DNA from 3 places in the Novosphingobium sp. HNCC26BN242 genome. Region 1 is predicted to be linked to each of the others. Evidence: predicted binding sites of a transcription regulator. Region 1 holds the regulator's gene; each other region holds the start of a gene.
What was found. The regulator LexA, encoded in region 1, represses DNA repair genes until DNA is damaged. The targets are predictions, from matches to a motif close to GTTCCNCNCTTGTTCT.
Positions count from the first base shown of each region.

Region 2: a site for LexA is predicted at 2,786-2,801, ahead of recA (recombinase RecA). Genes of this name have one in related genera too.
Region 3: a site for LexA is predicted at 4,487-4,502, ahead of AC2A1F_RS04400 (S24 family peptidase). Genes of this name have one in related genera too.

Region 1 is NZ_JBXUGM010000006.1:98,921-105,767, forward strand. Features, by position in the region: gene AC2A1F_RS18390 (ABC transporter permease) at 1-148, opposite strand, end outside; gene AC2A1F_RS18395 (ABC transporter ATP-binding protein) at 145-870, opposite strand; gene AC2A1F_RS18400 (hypothetical protein) at 966-1,121, shown strand; gene AC2A1F_RS18405 (arylesterase) at 1,414-2,112, shown strand; gene moaC (cyclic pyranopterin monophosphate synthase MoaC) at 2,295-2,771, shown strand; gene AC2A1F_RS18415 (molybdopterin molybdotransferase MoeA) at 2,768-3,973, shown strand; gene lexA (transcriptional repressor LexA) at 4,032-4,739, shown strand; gene AC2A1F_RS18425 (energy transducer TonB) at 4,998-5,666, shown strand; gene AC2A1F_RS18430 (ComEC/Rec2 family competence protein) at 5,729-6,847, opposite strand, start outside.
Region 2 is NZ_JBXUGM010000003.1:66,774-73,620, reverse strand. Features, by position in the region: gene AC2A1F_RS12490 (class I SAM-dependent methyltransferase) at 1-258, opposite strand, end outside; gene AC2A1F_RS12485 (glutathione S-transferase family protein) at 271-897, opposite strand; gene recA (recombinase RecA) at 1,643-2,713, opposite strand; gene AC2A1F_RS12475 (SRPBCC family protein) at 2,985-3,779, opposite strand; gene AC2A1F_RS12470 (adenylate kinase) at 3,827-4,477, opposite strand; gene secY (preprotein translocase subunit SecY) at 4,576-5,943, opposite strand; gene rplO (50S ribosomal protein L15) at 6,094-6,618, opposite strand; gene rpmD (50S ribosomal protein L30) at 6,772-6,847, opposite strand, start outside.
Region 3 is NZ_JBXUGM010000001.1:929,137-935,983, reverse strand. Features, by position in the region: gene AC2A1F_RS04425 (beta-ketoacyl-ACP synthase III) at 1-908, opposite strand, end outside; gene plsX (phosphate acyltransferase PlsX) at 905-1,999, opposite strand; gene rpmF (50S ribosomal protein L32) at 2,025-2,204, opposite strand; gene AC2A1F_RS04410 (MAPEG family protein) at 2,451-2,843, shown strand; gene AC2A1F_RS04405 (MBL fold metallo-hydrolase) at 2,947-3,615, opposite strand; gene AC2A1F_RS04400 (S24 family peptidase) at 3,746-4,438, opposite strand; gene AC2A1F_RS04395 (hypothetical protein) at 4,558-4,746, shown strand; gene AC2A1F_RS04390 (hypothetical protein) at 4,736-5,128, shown strand; gene AC2A1F_RS04385 (LVIVD repeat-containing protein) at 5,303-6,847, opposite strand, start outside.

The DNA of each region.
Region 1 (6,847 bases):
CCCGCTCGATCGCGCCGGTCAGCGTGCCAATCGCCGAAAGCGCCGCCGTGCCCAGCACAAGGCACACCAGCAACAGCCGCAGGCCCTTGAACCGCCAGTCCAGCCCGCGCCGCGCCATAGCCCACGCAGCGCTCCAAGAAAGATTCATGCTGCTTCGCCCGCAACGCCGCCCAAACCGCTGTCTGACACGATGCGCCCATCCGCCAGACGCACGATCCGTCCGCACCGCGCGGCCAGCGCCTCGTCGTGCGTCACCATGATGAATGTCGCGCCCACCTCGCCCGCGCGGGCAAACAGCAGGTCGGCCACGGCATCGCCATTGGCATGATCAAGATTGCCGGTCGGCTCATCTGCAAACAGGATCGCCGGTTTGGGCGCCAGCGCACGGGCAATCGCCACGCGCTGTTGTTCCCCACCCGAAAGCTGCGCCGGGTAGTGGTGCAACCGGTGGCCAAGGCCAACCGCGACCAGTTCCGCCTCGGCCCGCGCCATCGCATCGGCCATGCCTGCCAGTTCCAGCGGCGTCGCCACGTTTTCCAGCGCGGTCATCGTTGGCAGCAGATGGAATGCCTGCAACACAATCCCAATCCGCCCGCGCCGTGCGGCGGCCAGCCCATCTTCATCCAGCGTGGTAAAATCCGCACCTGCCACGTTCAGCGCGCCGCCGCTTGCCTGCTCCAAACCGGAAAGAATCGCCAGCAGCGATGATTTTCCCGATCCTGAAGGCCCCAGCAGAGCTACCTTCTCCCCCGGCAGAATCGTCAGGTCGATGCCCCGCAGGATCTCCACCCGCGCCTCCCCGGAACCGAGCGACAAGGTCAGGGCGGAAGCGGCGATAACCGGGGTGGGGGTGTTAGGCCGTAAACTCATAGACCACGCCGCCGAGGCGTCGAAATGACGAACATATCGGGCCAAGGCGCTCGCTGGGAGGGCTGGTTGCCCTTCCAAGGGCGGCTTGGTTCGAGATGGAAGTCATTTCGACGTCCTGCGGATTTGACCAAAACGGCCATCTGCTGCGTCAATCGGGCTTGAAGTATCAACATATTCCTGCGCCCTCTTTCCTTGCACCTGGCCGTTTTGCCTCAAACCTCGGCGGTGTGGTCTATGAGTTTACGGCCTAATCACGGGCCTCGATTGGCATGGATTGATTGCAATGTGCAACCGGCACTTGGGTGCGCTGCAGCGAAGTTTCAATGCGTTGGTTGGCGCGTTTGGGTTGAAACAGCCTTTGACGGGCCAGCCTGAGCAGGCTTTGACCGGCTCTTGATGATGCTTCGACAGGCTCAGCATGAGGCGTGGTTACTCAAGACCAAACCCAAACCCCGCTCGTGCTGAGCTTGTCGAAGCACAACAGCCAGCACAGACCACAAGCACCCTTCGACAAGCGCAAACCTAACGGTTATCACCGCATGCATGAGAACACCCCTGCTCCTCGCCACGCTATTTTTGGCCGCATGCTCTGCAGAAAATGCACCCGAATCAAAAGCAAGCGGCTCTGCCGAAGCAAGCATTGCCGCAGCTCCCATTCCCGCTGACGCACCTGTCATTCTCGCATTTGGGGACAGCCTCTATGCAGGATACAACCTGCAACCGGGCGAAGGCTATCCGCCGCGTCTAGAAGCAGCACTTAACGCTGGCGGCACCCCGGCGCGCGTGATCAACGCTGGCGTTTCGGGGGATACCACCGCCGCCGCGCTGCAACGCTTAAAGTTCACGCTCGACAATCAGCCGGTAAAGCCCACGCTGGCGCTGGTCGGCCTTGGCGGCAACGATATGCTGCGCGGCCTGCCGCCCGAGGAAACCCGCGCCAACCTCGACGCGATCCTGACCGAGTTCGACAATCGCCAGATTCCGGTCGTCCTTACCGGCATGCTCGCCGCACCCAATCTAGGGGCGGATTACACAAACCGCTTCAACCCGATCTGGCCAGACATGGCCAAGAAGCACAAGGCCGGGCTGGTGCCGTTCTTCCTCGAACCCGTTCTGGGCAACCGCACGCTGATGCTGGACGACAATGTCCACCCCAATGCCGCGGGCGTGAACCGGATCGTTGCGGCCACGCAGGCGAAAGTGGCAAATGCGCTCAAACAGGCTACCGAAAGCGGCAAATAGGGCTGTCCTACATCGCACGACGGTGCCAGCATCGCACGATGTCCGACCCCGCTCTCGCTTGCTTGAAAACCGCCGCAGTTCCGGCCATTTGCGCGCACTAAATAGACACCGATGGAGACCGGACAGTTTTCTCCATGGACTGTGTAAACTGTGTAAACCTGTTCAGGGAAAGGCTCTGCTGAATGAACGAATTGACCCATATCGATTCGGCGGGAACCGCCCGCATGGTCGACGTTGGAGGCAAGGCTGAAACCCAGCGCGTGGCCATTGCGCGCGGCCTGATTCGCATGTCCGCAGCCACACTTGAGGCCATCCGCGCAGGCGATGCTCCCAAAGGTGACGTGCTAGGCACCGCGCGGCTTGCCGGGATCATGGCCGCAAAGAAGACCGCCGAATTAATCCCGCTGTGCCACCCGCTCGCGCTCGATGCGGTAAATGTTGATTTCACCTTCGTTGAAGCTGGCGTCGAATGCACCGCCACGGCCACGCTGACGGGCCGCACCGGTGTGGAGATGGAAGCCCTGACCGCTGTCTCGGTCGCGCTGCTGACGGTCTATGACATGGCCAAGGCGCTGGACAAGGGCATGGTCATCGAAGGCGTGCGCCTGATCGAAAAGCGCGGCGGCAAATCCGGCATCTGGCGCGCTGACGACGCGTGAAGACGCCTCCCCTTCCCCTTGCCGAAGCCCAAGCGCGTTTGCTCGCACTCGCCCCGACCTTGCCGGTAGAGCAACGTGCGGTGGCTGAATGCCTCGGCCACTACCTCGTGCAGCCGCTTGCCGCCCGCCGCACGCAGCCCGCAGCGCCGCTATCTGCGATGGATGGCTATGCCCTGCGCAGCGCCGATCTGCCCGGCCCGTGGCAGGTGACCGGCGAAAGTGCAGCTGGCCATCCGTTTGAGGGCGTGGTCGGCACAGGCGAAGCGGTGCGCATCAGCACCGGCGCTATTGTCCCGAACGGCGCTGACATGGTCCTGATCCAAGAAGATACGGCGCGCGATGGCGCAACTCTGCGCTTCACCGGCACACTGCCTGAGCCGCTGGAGCGCCATATCCGTCCGGCCGGCATGGATTTCGCTGCCGCTGCTGAATTGATCCCGGCAGGCACGCGCATAAGCCCGGCGCAGATTGCACTGGCCATTGCGGGCGGGCATAGCCATCTGCCGGTGCGGCGGCGGCTCAAGCTCGCCGTGATCGACAGCGGGGATGAACTGGTGCCGCCTGGACAAGACGCTGGGCTCCACCAGTTGCCCGCCAGCAATGGCCCCATGCTGTGCGCGATGGCCGCAGCCTTGCCGGTTGAAATTCGAGCACTTGGCCCGATCCCTGATCAACTGCAGGCGCTGGCGACAGCTTTCGACAGCGCCAGCGATGCCGACATCATCGTGACCAGCGGTGGCGCTTCGGTCGGCGATCACGATCTCGTCCGGCCCGCGCTTGAAGCCGTTGGGGCCAAGCTGGATTTCTGGCGCGTCGGGATCAAGCCGGGCAAGCCGTTGCTCGTGGCGCGCCGTGGAGCGCAAGTGATCCTTGGACTGCCGGGCAATCCCGCCTCGGCCTTTGTCACCGCGTTCCTTTTCCTGCTACCCCTGCTGCGCGCCAGCGCCGGTGCAGCGGCCCCGCTGCCATGGACAATTCCGGCGCGATTGGCCGCACCGTTGGGCAAAGGTGGCAGTCGCATGGAATTCCTTCGCGCCGTCTGGGATGGGGCCAACGTGGCGCTCGATCCGCTGCAGGATTCAGGCGCACTGTCACCGCTTGCCCGCGCCAATGCGCTGGTTGTGCGCGAAGCCTGGGCCGAAGCCAAAGCGGCAGGAACGGATGTTCCGGTTTACCTGCTCGAAAATGGCGGAATTGCTTGACGTCGTGAAATAGGTTGCTTATCCGTTCCGTATTCGTTCACCCGCGGAGGAACCGCCAATGTTGACGCGCAAGCAGCATGAACTGCTCACCTTCATCCAAATCCGGTTGGAGGAATCGGGCATTTCCCCTTCGTTCGAAGAAATGAAGGAAGCGCTCGATCTCAAATCGAAGTCCGGTGTCCATCGCCTGATCTCCGCACTGGAAGAACGCGGCTTCATCCGCCGCCTGCCCAACCGCGCGCGCGCGCTCGAAGTCCTGCGCCAGCCTGATAGCTCGGTGACCAAGCCGAGTAGCACAGCGCCAGTGCGTACTGCCGCAAATGCCAACACCACGCTCACCCCGCTGCGCACCGCACCCAAGGCCGCTCCCGCTCCCGCCAACGATGTGATCGAATTGCCGCTGCACGGGAAGATCGCCGCCGGTATGCCAATCGAAGCGTTCGAAACCGCGGCAACGCTGCCGGTGCCCGCGGCCCTGCTCGGCGCTGGAGAGCATTACGCGCTTGAAGTGTCCGGGGATTCGATGGTTGAGGCCGGAATTTTTGATGGCGACTATGCCCTTGTCCGCAAGACCGATGTTGCCCGCGATGGCGAAATCGTGGTTGCGCTGGTGCGTGGTGAAGAAGCCACACTCAAGTACCTCCACCGCGAAAAGGGCATGATCCGCCTCGATCCGGCCAACGCGGCCTATGATCCGCAGTTCTACCGGCCCGATGAAGTGGCCGTGCAGGGCAAACTGGCGGGCCTGCTGCGGCGCTACCACTAAGGGGTTTGGCGGCGACAAAGCGCTGTTGCCTGCTGGTTATAAATCTTCAGATGCCGTTCGCCGAGACAATCGGCGGGCGGCATTTGTGTTTATCCGGGATTCGTTATGCTAAATATCAATCTATTTGGTTGAGATTCTTCTAGCAAGGCGTTCGGCTTTGATATAGTTTCTATCGTTACCGAATGCCCCACACGGGGCGCCCCCTTCCGGGACGGCCCGCCAGAACCTGGGGCGTCGGCAACGGAAGAGGTGTTGCCAATGGCTTATTCAGCAGAAAATTCCCGGCAGCGACAAACGCAAACCTTCATCGCCGTAGCGTTGCTTCACGGCGTGGCGATCTGGGCCATCACGTCTGGCTTTGCCAGCGGGATCGTCAAGATCGTGAAGGACCCCTTTATTGCGCAACAGTGGAAGGACGATGAGGTAAAGATCACTCCCATCGCCCCACCGCCGGACATCAAACCGGCACAGAAACCGCAAGATACCCCGCTGGTCGCTCCCAAGCCTGACATCATACTCGGCCCCGTCGATCCGGGCATCGGGTTGAAACCGGTCGAGATCATTCCGATCGTGCCGGTTGAAGTGGGGCCATTCGTCCCGCCCGAAGTGAAGCCCTCGCCTTCTGCCAGCTTCGCCGCGCGTGGTGCCTCTCCCAAAGGTTCGCCGGGATCGTGGGTCTCGGACCGCGACTATCCGAGCGCCGCGATCCGCGAAGAGCGCGAGGGGTTGACCCGGTTCCGCCTGACCATCGGCACTGACGGCCGGGTGACCGGGTGCGAGGTTACCGGTTCGAGCGGATCGGCCGATCTTGATGCCGCTACCTGCGCGAAAGTCAGCAGCCGCGCCCGCTTCATCCCCGCGATGGGTGGCGATGGCCTGCCGATGAGCGGGAGCTACAGCGGCTCGATCCGCTGGGTGCTGCCGTAACTATCCGGTCGGGCACTTGCACATCAATCGATGCCGGTGCCCGGCCACTTGGAACCTACGAATTATTTGGCAGACAGTAAAGCTCCAGACGCGCTGTCGGAAGCCGAGGTGGCTGGTTTGACGGGCTTTCTGAATGTTGGCGGCGGTGGTTTGCGATACCATCCATGCTCGCCTTGCGTTTCGGCCACTGTCCGCACGCGGCCCGTTGTCAGATTGATCGACAGGCCTCCCGTATTTGCCAGCATGACACGGTCGGCCTTGAGCATTTTTGCCCGGCAAGAATAGGGCAAGCGACGATCCGCAACCACGATATCGGCGCGCTCGCAGGCTGCGGCGAGCGCCATGTCATCGATGTAGTTGCGGCTCCGCGCCACCAGCAAGATGAACTGCCGACCGCCACGCTGCAACCGTGCGACACAGAAGTCATCGTTGCAGCGGGCACCAGACCAGCGGTCAATCGGGCGCAGTGTGCCTTCCATACCAGCCAGTTCGAGCAAGTTGTCGCGCATGTATTCCCCCCTGCCCATGCGCAGCACGATCAGATCATCACCCGCCCCGGTCAGGCCGACGTGATGCCCATCGCCAGTGACGAGAATGTCCGGGGTCGGCGTGAGCACCATGGCTAGGACCGCCAGCGCTGCGGGGACCGCTCCCCACAACCGCACTTTTCCTGTCCACAATGCGAGCCACAACATTCCGGCAATGAACAGCGCGAACGTCCAAGGCGCGATGGCCGGGAGCATCGTCACCGCACCGGGCCTTGCCGCCACGAAATGGGCCAGCGCGAGCAGCAGCTCGAGGCTTTTGCCTGCCAGCCACCATGCCGGTGCGCCGAACCCCACACTGTCCAGCAGCAAGGCAAGGCCGATCAGCGGCATCGTGACGAAAGTGGTGAGCGGGATGGCGATCACATTGGCCAGCGCGCCATAGACGCCTGCACGATGGAAGTGGAACAGGCCGATGGGCATCAGCGCCAGTTCGATAACCACACCAGTGACCAGCAGCAGGATCAGATTGCGCGCCATCCGCACCAGCGCCCCGTGGTGCTCAGCTGTCAGAAACCCCTTCACCGGGGCGGCTGAGTGGAAGGCGATAATGGCGATGACAGCGGAAAAGCTCATCTGGAAGCTGGGGCCAAGCACGGCTTCAGGCCAGAACAGCATAACCACCAGTGCGCCCAC
Region 2 (6,847 bases), on a different contig from region 1:
AGAAGCTCTCGCGCTTGCCGTGGCCACTAGGTCCACCGAGATATCGACGCCGGTCACCACAGCCTCCGGGCGCGCCTTTGCCACCGCAATCGCAAGCTCCCCCGCCCCGCAACCCAGATCCACAATCTGCCGCCCCGGCTCAGCCACAATCGCCGCCAGCAGATGCGGCGTCAGCTCGCCAAAGCTGATGTCGGTGCGCTGCCATTCCTGCGCCCAGCTGCGGCCTACAGTGCCTTGCCAATCCGTCGCGCTCGTCATCAACCGTTGCCTTTACATGCCGAAGTAATCGCCGCCCTTCTTCCGCGCCCGCTGCCAGGCTGGACGTGCATGCACGGCAGCCACAAACGCAGCGAGCTTGGGGAAATGCACCCCTGCACCCTGCATCACCGCAATTTCCGCCGGGAAGCTCAGCATCACATCGGCCCCGGTCCAATCATCGCCGATAAAGTGCCCCGATGGCTGCAGGATTTGCTCCATATAGCCAAAGTGCGCCGCCAACTGCTCATCAATACGCGGCTTGAGCGGCGCTGCCGCATCTCCCAGACGCGACGTATAAATCTGCATCAGCACCGGCGTCATCGCCGACCCTTCGGCAAAATGCATCAGTTCCAGATGGCGTACCGCCTCGTCTGAACCCGCCGCAGGCAACCACGCGCCATTGCCATAGCGCTCGCACAGCACTTGCACGATCGCCCCTGATTCCTCGATCACGCGCCCGTCGATCTCCAGCAACGGCGATTTGCCCAGCGGATGCACCGCCTTCAGTTCGGGCGGCGCAAGATTGGTCACAGCATCGCGCTGATAGTGCCGGATCTCATAGTCGATCCCCAGCTCTTCCAGCAGCCACAGCACCCGCTGCGACCGGCTGTTGTTGAGATGATGCACGACAATACCCACAGCGACTCTCCCGATGATTTAAGCGCAAGGTTAAGGCCCAACCTTCAGAACGCAAACGAAAGGTGTTTGGCTCGCTTGCAAACTCAAATGACCAGCAGCTCAACTGCACGTTGCGAGCGTCGCCCTAAGGACAAGGAGTTTCGCGCAGAGGACGCAAAGGAAGCAGAGATGGTGCGCCGGGATTAAAACACTTTTCGACCGATCTAGGTCACCGTGACGGGGTCGAATTGGCTTCAGCGCAAGGCGCGAGGAACGAGAAATGCAGTTGCATTGTGACTGTCGATCAACGCTGCGCTGAACCCAGTTCGGCCCGCCGCGCAGCGGTTGCAAATGGAAGTTGGCTGGACGGCGTTACGTCGCTTACAGGTGTAACCAACCCCGGCCGCGCGCCGCGCCTTGCCATCAAGCGTCGTCTCGCAAACACCGTGATCCAGATTGGTCGGAAAGTGTTCTAGTGGCAAGCTAACCCAATGACCTTGTGATAGCTGCGGCATTCGATTTCGTTAAACGGCTTTGCCGCCGCTTGGCCCCCATTGCGATCTCTTCTTCCTTTGCGGACTCTGCGCGAAACACATTCTCCGCATGGGACTGCCGACGAGATCGCTGAAATCATCCAATGGACGTGCTTGCAAACCATTTAATCCCTAAACAAAAAGCCCGCACGTTCCTGCCGGGGAACGCGCGGGCTCTTTGGTCTGGCGATCAGGGGTCCGGGGCGGTGCATCCGGCCTGACGCCTTGAAGGATCAGATGTCGTCGTCCGCGTCCGGGCCAGCCATCAGTCCTTCGGCAACCTGATCGGTGCGGCCACGGATCGCGGCTTCGATGCGGTTGCAGATCTCGGGGTTTTCACGCAGGAAATTCTTCGAATTTTCGCGGCCCTGACCGATGCGGATCGAATCATAGCTGAACCATGCGCCAGACTTTTCGACCACGCCGGCCTTCACACCAAGATCAAGGATTTCCCCGATCTTGGAAATGCCTTCGCCATACATGATGTCAAATTCGACCTGCTTGAACGGCGGAGCGACCTTGTTCTTCACCACCTTCACGCGCGTGGCGTTGCCAACGATCTCGTCACGATCCTTGATCTGTCCGGTGCGGCGGATGTCGAGGCGGACCGAGGCGTAGAACTTCAGCGCATTGCCGCCGGTCGTCGTTTCAGGATTGCCGTACATCACGCCGATTTTCATGCGCAGCTGGTTGATGAAGATCACCATGCAGCGCGAACGACTGATCGAACCGGTCAGCTTGCGGAGCGATTGGCTCATCAGGCGGGCCTGAAGACCCACGTGGCTGTCACCCATTTCGCCTTCGATTTCGGCGCGGGGCACCAGTGCAGCAACCGAGTCCACCACCAGCACGTCAATCGCGTTAGAGCGCACCAGCGTATCGACGATTTCGAGCGCCTGTTCACCGGTATCGGGCTGCGATACGATCAGTTCATCAATGTTCACCCCAAGCTTGCGGGCATAGACCGGATCAAGCGCATGTTCGGCATCGATGAACGCAGCCGTGCCGCCACCCTTCTGGGCCTCGGCAATGACATGCAGCGCCAGCGTGGTTTTTCCCGAGCTTTCTGGACCGTAGATCTCAATCACTCGCCCACGCGGCAAACCGCCCACACCAAGCGCGATATCAAGGCCCAGCGATCCGGTGGAAATCGCTTCCACCTGCATCGTTTCTTTCGAGCCCAGCTTCATGGCCGAACCTTTGCCAAACGCACGGTCAATCTGTGCAAGGGCCGCGTCGAGCGCCTTCTGACGATCCATGTCCTTGATCTTACCTTCCTCGATGAGCTTGAGCTGAGCCGCCATGGCTTCGTTTCCCTTGCTAGAGTTGGCTCACATGAACCGTCAACAAGGCTTATGTACTCTTTCTGTTCTCATAGAACAAGTGGGGAACGAAAATAATTCTCCGCAATGGCGATAACTCTTCCCAAACTTCTATCGGGGAAAGCAATTTCCGTCACGCAGCAGCGTACGAACCCTGTGGGAAAGCCTGTAGCCCGCCCACACATTGATGCAAAAGATGCTTCGGAAATGAAGGGACCGCCAGTTCTAACAGCGCCGATTCGCTACAACCAGCTTACCGACCTTCTGGCAGCGGTTTCGCTGTGCCGGGGAACAGCTTGTCCAGCGCCGACTTTACGGACTCGCCAGCCTCGACTTCATCCTTCGTCAGGTCCGGCGTATAACTGGACTCTTCATTGGTGGGCGCGGCATCCTCGCTAACGGGCTCTGCTACCAGCGGTTCAGGCGCTTTAGGCTCATCCAGCGGCAGTTCCGGTCCTGCAGCAACGGCCTTCACCGGGCCCAGCACTTTAACCAACCTGGCCAATTGTCCTTCGAGCACTTTATCAACCGCGCCGGAGATCACCTCAGTCTTATAGCGCATGAAGCCACCGACCACATATTCCCACAGAACCCGCGTCGCCTTGCCGCCGCTTCCATCCACCGGCTTGAAGGTGGCGGTCATTGTGCCATTCACGGCCTCTGATTGCAGCGGCCCCAACCCGCCAACCAACCGCAAGGCGCGATAAGGTTCGGCATAGACCACACGCATGTGCATGACAGAACCGGGCTTTTGCGCGGCCAAGGCATCCTTGGGCACAGGCAGCTTTTCGCAAAAACAGCCATTGGCCACCGGATCGAGCGTAAGGTTCAGCGCCTCACCCGAAAAAGTGTGCTCCGCCGACCACCAGAGCGATGGCGTAGTAAAGGCCTTCCACGCATCAGCAGGGCTGGCTGCCACTTCTGCCGAAACGCGCAGCACGAACCCCGCTTCGGTCTTCAGCGCCACTTCCGCACAGGCTGGAGCGGCAAAGCCTGCCAAAGCCATCGCCAGTCCCCCGGCGGTCACCACGTTTGCTATCATGCGCATTGCCAAGGCCTCCTACCGCCCTGAAAAAGCGGCATCATCCAGCCCTGTTAGCGCGTGCCGACGATCGCCTCAATGGCTGCCGTCACCGCGTCCATCTCCGCCATGCCGTCCACCCGGGCAACGATGCCGCGGGCGTCATAGATCGGCAGGATCGGCGCTGTCTTGGCGCGGTATTCAGCCATCCGCGTGCGCACGGTGTCTTCGTTGTCATCGGGGCGGCGCTTGAATTCGTGGCTGCCGCACTTGTCACACGTGCCTTCGACCACAGGCTTCTCGAACACGTCGTGATAGCCCTTGCCGCAACTGGCACAGGTGTAGCGCCCGATGATCCGCTCGACCAGCGCGTCCTCGTTTACGTCCAGTTCGACGACATGGTCCAACCGCTTACCCCGCGCTTCAAGGATCGCATCAAGCGATGCCGCTTGCGGAGCCGTGCGCGGATAGCCGTCAAAGATAGCGCCTTGCCCCTCGGGCAGCGCGTCCAGCTCATCGCCGATCAGCGCCGAGACGATCTCGTCCGAAACGAGCTCGCCCGCTTCCATCACCGCCTTGGCCTTCAAACCGACCGGCGTTCCCGCCTTCACGGCGGCGCGCAACATGTCGCCGGTCGACAGCTGCTTCATGCCATGCCGCTCAACCAGACGCTGTGCCTGGGTGCCCTTGCCCGCGCCCGGAGGGCCCAACAGGATGATGTTCACGCCTTTTTATCCCCTCTTGCGACTGCTGCCCTTAGTCCAATTGGCCCTCAGCCCAAATGGTCCTTCAGCCCAATTGAACCCTCAGCCCAATTGAACCCTCAGCGCAGTCGGCCCTTCAGCTTCGCCTTCTTGATCAGATCGCCATACTGGTGCGCCAGCAGATGCGACTGGATCTGGGTGATTGTATCGACTGTCACGTTGACCACGATCAGCAGGCTGGTGCCTCCAAAGAACACCGCACCCATGCCCGTTTCGGCCATGATATATTCCGGAACCACACAAACCACGGTGATGTATGCAGCACCCAGCACGGTAATGCGAGTCAGCACATAGTCGAGGTAGTTCATGGTGTTTTTTCCCGGACGGATGCCAGGAATGAAACCACCATTCTTTTTGAGGTTCTCGGCCGTTTCTTCCGGGTTGAACACCACGGCCGTATAGAAGAACGCGAAGAAGATGATCCCCAGCGCATACAGCACCATGTAGAGCGGCTTGCCGTGGCCCAGATACTGGTTGAGCGTCACAATCGCCTGACCCATCGTGGTGTCGGGCGAGATCGAGTTGCCGGCAAACTGCGTGATCGTGAGCGGCAGCAGCAGCAATGAGCTGGCGAAGATCGGCGGAATGACGCCCGCGGTGTTCAGCTTGAGCGGCAAATGGCTGCTATCGGCCTGCATCATCCCGCGCTGCGTGGCGCGCTTGGGATACTGGATCAGCAACCGGCGCGATGCGCGTTCGAAGAAGCAGATCGCCAGCACCAGCACCACCAACATGATCACGATGCCAACGATCAGGAACGGCGAGATCGAGCCGGTGCGCCCGCCTTCGAACAGGTTGCCAAAGAACTTTGGCAACTGCGCCACGATCCCGGCCATGATAATCAGCGAAACGCCGTTGCCGATCCCGCGCGAGGTGATCTGTTCACCCAGCCACAGCAGGAACATCGTACCACCGATCAGCGAAATCACCGCACCCACGCGGAACAGCATGCCGGGGTTGACCACCGCCTGCAGTCCGCTCGACGCGCCGTAAGCCTCAAGCCCGGAGGCGAGCACCCAGCCTTGAATGGCGGTCAGGAACACCGCGCCGTAACGCGTATACTGGTTAAGCTTCTTGCGCCCGCTTTCGCCTTCCTTCTTCATCGCCGCAAGGGTCGGATGAAGCGAAGCGGCCAGCTGCACCACGATCGATGCGGTGATATAGGGCATCACGCCCAGCGCGATCAGGCTCATACGCTCCAGCGAACCGCCAGAAAACGCATTGAAGATATCAAGCACGCCACCGCGCGTCTGATCGTAGAGTGTTTCCATGATCAGCGGGTTCACGCCGGGCAACGGCACGAAGCTGAGGAAGCGGAACACGATCAATGCGCCGACTGTGAACCAGATGCGGTTCTTCAGCTCGGTTGCCTTGGAGAAGTTGGCCAGATTCAGATTGCTGGCGATGTTATCGGCGCGTGATGCCATTTCGGGGTTCTAAGCCTTGCTGCGAAACCGGGCCAAAGGCTCCGGGTCTCGGACGTCTTGTCCTAGCCCATATAGTGCGGGGTGACAAAAGTCGAACCCCTGCAATGCCGAAATCCCCGCCCGACTGGCGGGCGGGGATCGGGAAGGTGCTTACTTGGCCTTGTTGGCCTTGTTCACTTCGCGACGAGCCGTCTTCTTTTCATGCTCGCTGGGCACAGCCTCGGGCAGTTCAACCGAACCGCCAGCCTTCTGCACCGCGTCAAGCGCGCCCTTGCTCACGCCGTCAACCTTGAAGGTGACCTTGGCTGTGAACTCGCCCTTGCCGAGCAGACGCACACCATCCTTGCCGCCACGGGCAAGGCCTGCAGCTTTGAGCGCTGCGTGATCGACCGGAGCCGAAACATCGATCTTGCCGGCATCGATGAACTTCTGGATCATGCCCAGGTTCACTTCGGCAAAATCCTTGGCGAAGATGTTGTTGAAGCCGCGCTTCGGGATGCGCATGTGGAGCGGCATCTGGCCGCCTTCGAAACCGTTGATGCTGACGCCCGAACGCGCCTTGGCTCCCTTTTGACCGCGGCCGGCAGTCTTGCCCTTGCCCGAGCCGATGCCACGGCCAACGCGCATGCGGCCCTTGCGGGCGCCATTGTTGTCGGAGATTTCGTTCAGTTTCATGTCGTGCACTCGCTTTCGCTTTTGTCGCGCTGAATGGAAGGGGCGCCCTTAGGCCAAAGGCCGCAGCATGTCACCCCTATTGGTGAATCGATTCAAACGGAAAACCCCGGCACATGGCCGGGGCGTCCCTTAATCCCTAATGGAAACCGTGGGTCAGTCGACCACGGCCACCATGTGGGGAAGCTTGGCAATCGCGCCGCGCACTTCAGCTGTATCTTCCAGCTCAACC
Region 3 (6,847 bases), on a different contig from region 1:
GGCTTTATCCGCCCATCCTTGATGGCGACATCAAACGCCAGCGGCACGGAGGCGGCGCTGGTATTGGCATGACGATCGACCGTGACGACGACCTTTTCCGCCGGCAAATCAAGCTTGCGTGCGGTTGCATCGAGAATGCGGAAATTGGCCTGATGGGGCACAACCCAATCGATTTCAGCCGGAGAATGGCCGGATACTTCAAGCACTTCACGCAGCACGCTGGCAAGATTGGTGACGGCGTGGCGAAACACTTCGCGGCCCTTCATGCGCAGCTTGCCGACCGTACCGGTGGTTGATGGTCCGCCGTCCACGAAGAGCAGTTCGTTGTGCGCACCATCGGCATGAAGCCGCGTTGCCAGCACGCCGGGTGCCGCTGGATCGGCATCATCCACGTCCTGCGCTTCAAGCACGATGGCGCCCGCGCCATCGCCGAACAGAACGCAGGTGGTGCGATCTTCCCAATCGAGAATGCGGCTGAAGGTTTCCGCGCCGATGACCAGCGCGCATTTGGCCATGCCGGTGCGGATCAATGAATCTGCGGTGGCCAGCGCGTAGAGAAAGCCAGAGCAGACCGCTGCAACATCGAAAGCTATTCCGCCGTTGCAGCCCAATTCGTGCTGCACAATCGTGGCGGTTGCCGGAAAGGTCTGATCCGGTGTTGCGGTGGCCAGCACGATGAGATCGATGCGTGCTGCATCTATGCCCGCAGCATCAAGCGCACGCCGTGCAGCAAGCGTTGCCAGCGAAGATGTTGTCTCACCCTCGCCCGCGATGTAGCGCTGGCGGATACCAGTGCGTTCCACAATCCATTCGTCAGTTGTGTCGACGAATGTGGTCATTTCCGCATTGGTGACACAGCGCTGCGGCAGGGCTGAGCCACTACCGCGAATGATGGCCCGCAAACTCACGCTGCGTCCTCGCCAGTCACTGTGCCCGTGATGGTCGAAGTGCGACCGCGGCCAGTGGTACGAATGGCCTCTGCGCCGAGTCGGGCAAGATCGGCCTGGATACGTTCGGTCAGATTTTCTTCCAGCAACCTGGCGGTCACGGCGACCGCATTGGCGACGCCAAGTGCGGTGGCGCTGCCATGGCTTTTTACCACAACGCCATTTAGGCCAAGGAACACGGCCCCGTTGTGGTTGTTGGGATCAAGATGATGCTTGAGCAGTTCGGTGGCCGGGCGCGAGATCAGGAAGCCGAACTTTGAACGCAGCGACGAAGAGAAACTGCGGCGCAGCAAATCCGCCACGAAGCGCGCGGCACCTTCCATCGATTTAAGCGCGATATTGCCGGAAAAGCCATCGGTGACCACAACATCGCAATCACCGCGTGAAAGCTTGTCCGCCTCGGTAAAGCCATCGAAGGTCATCGCCAGATCGCCCGCCAACTCCTTGAGCTGGTTTGCAGCATCGCGCAGCACATCGGTGCCCTTGGTCTCTTCGGTGCCGATATTCAGCAGACGCACGCGCGGCGATTCCAGCCCATTGACGATCCGCGCATAGGCCGCACCCATGATCGCGAACTGCACCAGATTGCGAGCATCGCAATCGGTGTTTGCGCCAAGATCAAGCATGATCAGATCATGTTCGCCCAGCGTTGGAAGCAGTGCCGAAAGCGCCGGTCGATCAATGCCTGGCATCGTGCGCAGCGCCAGCTTGGCCATGGCCATCAGCGCACCGGTGTTGCCCGCACTGACCGCAGCTCCGGCCTGACCTTGCTTTACCGCATTGATGGCAAGGCCCATTGATGTGGTCTTGGCGCGGCGCAGGGCTTGCGTTGGCTTTTCATCACCCGAAACAACATCAGGCGCGTGGAGGATTTCCGACGCGCTGCGCAAGTTCGGGTGAGCATCAAGTGCTTGAGCGATGCGGGCTTCATCGCCAACGAGGAGGAATGTGCAGCGGTCATGACGGCGGCGGGCTATTGCCGCACCTTCGACCATGACACGCACGCCTTCATCTCCGCCCATCGCATCGACGGCGATACGCGGCAGGCTCATGTCTTCAGTCCCCCGCTTTTAAGGCTTAAAGCCCGACAGCGATGACTTCGCGACCGTTGTAATGACCGCAAGCGTTGCACAGATTGTGCGGACGCTTCAGTTCACCGCAGTTCGAGCATTCATGGAATGCATCGACGCTGAGGGCGTCATGGCTGCGGCGCATGCCACGGCGTGAGGGCGAAGTCTTTCTTTTGGGGACGGCCATCTCGGCACCTGTTCTTAGAATTGCGTAGTTTTGTTGCGGGCGCGATAGGGAAAACCGGACCTTCGCACAAGCCCTGTTGGAACAGGAACCATGCGCGGCGACGTGTCGCCAACAGAAACGGGATTCGCCAAATCGCTGGCGAAGGCGCGCCTATACGGAATTTCTGGTGCTTTGCAAGCAGCGGCGCGCTAGCACGCCCAAGTGATCCCGCGATAGGTGGCATCACGTGGGGGAGTATTCATCAGCATGTTCGTTTTGCCCATTACGCTTTGCGCCGCTGCCGCCGCTGCCGTGATCAACATCTGGCTGTCGATCCGCATTGGCATGCTGCGCACAGCAAAGAAGATCAGCATCGGTGACGGCGGCGATATGGACCTGATCGCCCGCATGCGCGCGCAGTCCAATTTCATCGAAAATACGCCGATCATGCTGGTGCTGATCGCCGCCATCGAACTGGCGCGCACTGGCAATGTCTGGCTGATGGGAGTGGCCGCAATCTACATGCTGGGCCGCGTGGCCCATGGCGTGGGCATGGACGGCGGGCCGCTGGGATCGTTGCGCATCGTGGGCACGCTAACGACCATGCTTTCGCAACTGGGCCTTGCGGTTTGGGCCGTTTCGATTGCGCTGGATGTTTGAAGTGTGTGAGGGGTGGGTTGCGCAACATGCCCTCCCCCGACCCCTCCCGCAGGCGGAAGGGGAGTATTAGGGTAACTCTTCCGCAGGCGGAAGGGGAGTTTCTTCAACTTAGCGCGTAGTCGCTGACATAGCTGTTGGTCTGGCGTTCACGCCCAAACGTGCTGTTGGGGCCGTGGCCCGGAACGAAAGTGACATCGTTGCCCAGCGGCCAAAGCTTTTGCGTGATCGAATCGATCAGGTCCTGATGATTGCCCATCGGGAAATCGGTGCGACCGATAGAGCCCTGAAACAGGACATCGCCCACAATCGCGACTTGTGAAGGTGCGTGGTGGAACACGACGTGGCCGGGCGTGTGGCCGGGGCAATGGATCACGTCTAGTTCGACTTCACCGACCGTGACCTTGTCGCCATCTTCGAGCCAGCGCGATGGTTCGAACACCTCTCCCGCTATGCCCCAGCGTTGGCCATCTTCGTCCAGTCTGGAAATCCAGAAACGGTCAGCTTCCTGCGGGCCTTCAATAGGCACGCCTAGTTCTCGCGCGAAAATGCCGGTGCTGCCGCAGTGATCGATATGACCGTGGGTGACAAGCAGCTTTTCGATGGTCACGCCGGTTACTGCGATAGCCTTGCGCAGCTTGTCGAGATCGCCACCGGCATCGATGAAGGCCCCCTTCATCGTCTTTGAGCACCACACCAGCGTGCAGTTCTGCTGCAGCGGGGTGACGGGGATGATGGCGACTTTGAACGGTGGTTCGGCTGAAGGCTGGGTCATGGGTGTGAAATGGCGTGTGGTTGGCGGATTGGCAAGATGGCTTGGGAATGGCTTGTGCCCCTCCGACATCCTTGCTTCGACAGGCTCAGGATGAGCGGGGGATGGTCCCCCTCCCCATGCTGGGGAGGAATTAGAGGCGGCCACCTTTCCAGACGACACGGCCGACCAATTCCACTTCGTGCAGGGGCCGTTCAAGGCGCGGATAGGCCGCATTGTCGGAAATGATGCGCACGGTGCCGCCGGGGCCGGATTCAAGCCGTTTGACCAACAGCACATCATCCAGCCGGATCACATGAATGCCCGCGCGCAACGGGCGCTGGGTGCGGTCAACAAGGATCTCGTCACCATCGCGCAGCGTCGGCTCCATCGAATCGCCCTCGACCTCGATCACTGAAAGCATCGCGGGTTCCAGCCCCTGCCCTTTAAGCCAGCGGTTGGAAAAGCGCAGGCGGCCAGAGGGAATTTCCTCTGCCGGATGAGCGCCGGGGCCCGCCGATGCGCCCAGCGGCAAGCGCGGGATATCAGCCCATTCGGCGGTCAACGAGCGCGGCACCGGAGTGATGACCGGTGGCCGCCCAAGCTCTACCGCAATCACGCCGCCGCGCGATGATGCGCCCAGTTCGCTTTCGGCCACGCCGAAGAATTCGGCCAGCGTGCGCCGGTCATTTTCTTCCAGTTTGCGCGGGCTGCCCTTGCGGACGAACTGCTGCAGATACGTCGTGTTCCGACCGATCAGCGCGGACAGCGCAGCAAGGCTGACCCCGCGCGTTGCGGCGAGTGCGACGAGCCGATCACGTGCCCCGGCATCAGATTCGGTCTCCATTGCCTTCCTCCATATTCGAAGGACTTTTCCTAGCATTGTAGGATTTGAAGATCAAGATAGGAAAAATCCTATTTCGAGTCGTTTCGGGATGACGGCACACCATGGAGGATCGGGACGTGATGCTTCTGCGCAGAGTTGAAAAATTCCTCGAACGCACGGGCATGCCCGTGACCAAGTTTGGCCGACTGGCCGCGCACGATCCCCGCCTGGTGGGTGATTTGCGCAATGGCCGCGAGCCGCGTTCCGCAATGGTATCCCGCGTGGAACATTTCATGAACACTTTTGCGGAGATCACCCATGTTGCTTGAACTTTCCAAAGCTTTCCATTCCGCCTTCGAAACGAAATGTGTTGTTGGCACGAGCTTGCCACCGCGCCGTCTGGCTACGGCAGAGCGGCTGATGCGGGCGGTGCGGGAAATCGCCGGCCCTTTAGCCGAAGTCGTCAGCCAGAGCGAAACACCGTGGGCCAGCATCACCTTTTCAGGCGCTCGGCACACGATGGTGCTGCGCTTTGCCGGAAGCGACGCGGTGAGCGATGGGGAGCGCTTTGTGGCGCTTTTGCCCGATCACGAATTCCGCGTGCGCGGCCAATTGGTGGCCGATGCGGCGATCACGCGCGTGGACCACGAACTGCTGCCCGCGCCACTGATGGAAGTGGAGTTTGAAATTTTGCTGCTGGACGAGGATTGAGCGGGACTGACGGATGGCTTTCGTGCGGCACCCAATTATTATTCGGTTCGTGTCGAGCCCTTCGACATGCTCAGGGTAAACTTCGAGCTTGGCCCGAAGTCGAAACACATGCGCGCTGTGTCTCGACTTCGCTCGACACGAACGGAGCTAGGGCAAATCCAGTCGCAACAGCGTTCAATCACTGCGGACCAGAATCGGCGCAGCCTTTGCCCCAACCCATTGGGCCAAGTCCACGGCATTGGAAACGCGGAACACCTCGCCTTTGGCATTCAGGAACAGCTCTTCCATCTCGGACCGGGTAAACGGACGCGAGCCGAGGCGGCCAAACACGGCCATCTGCCCACCGGTTTCATCCACGCCGCGATCACGGTCCAACCCCTTTGACAGCGCCAGCGCTGGTGTGGGCGTGCGTGCCCATGCGATAAGTTCGGGCTTGGGTTCGGGAGAGAAGCCGTAAAAGTTTGGCTGGCTGGACGGGCTGGTCAATTGCAGCACTTTCACCCCGTTTCGCCCATCGGCGACATAGGCGAACAGCGAGGCGTTGGTAGAGGCGACGATTACGTCTTCAGCGTCGGTCAATTTTCCATCGGCAGTGTAGCTGGTGTTGATTAAGGGCCGCGTGGGTGCGGTGATATCGACGATTACGAGGCCCTGCCTCTTGGCGGCGACATACGCATAAGTGCGCGAAAGGTAGACGCGGCGGGCATCGGTCAGCGGCACTGCGGCACCGGACACCGGCTTTGGCTGCGCCAGATTGGTTACGTCCAGCAGTTCGAGGCCCTTGGCGGTCGTTACCCACAGATAGCGGAATTGCAGTGCGGTGGCTCGAGGATCGGTGAGTTGCACGACCGAAGTGACGCGCGGATCGAGGCAGGTCTCTCCGCCTTTCTTGGCGCTGATTTCGCAGGGTTTATCCGCGCTCCACGCCTTGGTCAGGTGGACGGTGACCAGCGCATTGTCGGTGACGACGTAGGCATAGTCGCCTGCCAGCGTGATGTGCCGCGCGCTGGTGAGCACGCCGTCGGGATTAAAAGTAAAGCTGCGGGTGAAGAAGTTGTTGCGGAATTCGCCATCGGCCAGCGTATCGACATTGACCGCGATCAGCCCTTCGACCGCATCGGTGACGAAGGCATAGCTGTAGACCGGCGAGAACGGCTGTTCCTGATTGAGGCCACGCAGTTCGGGCGTGTTGCGCGTGGGGGCGATGGCCTGATTGGTGGGCAAGGCCATGCAGGTGGCGTTCTTTGTTTTTACGTGTGTATCGTGGCCCAGCGAAGAGAACGGCGCGGTGACGATGCGTTCGGAGAAGCCCTTGTCGCCAATCGCAGCAATGTCATAGGCGCGGAAGCCACCCTTGCCTTCAGCGACGAACATGTATTCGCCGCGCATCTGCAGGCAGCGCACGGCGTCTTTGGTGCCTTCAACGACGTTGGCGAACTGTTCTTGGCCCGTGGTTTCGCCTGACAGCTTGCTGTCGAACGGTTTGCCGCGCGTCCAATTCTTCAGCTCGCGATCGTTCTTCTCGACGTGCTGCTTCCAGTAATCGGGATAGGCATAGCGGTGCAGATAGGAGCCGATTACGGCCTGTGGTTCGTCCCACTCGGTCACGCGGACGGCTTCGAAGCCACCGGCAAGGCCGAACCACGCGTTCATGCCGACGAAGTTCACGTAGTTTGTGCCAAGCAGCAGCAGTTGCGCCATGACCGCGTTGTTGTCCTC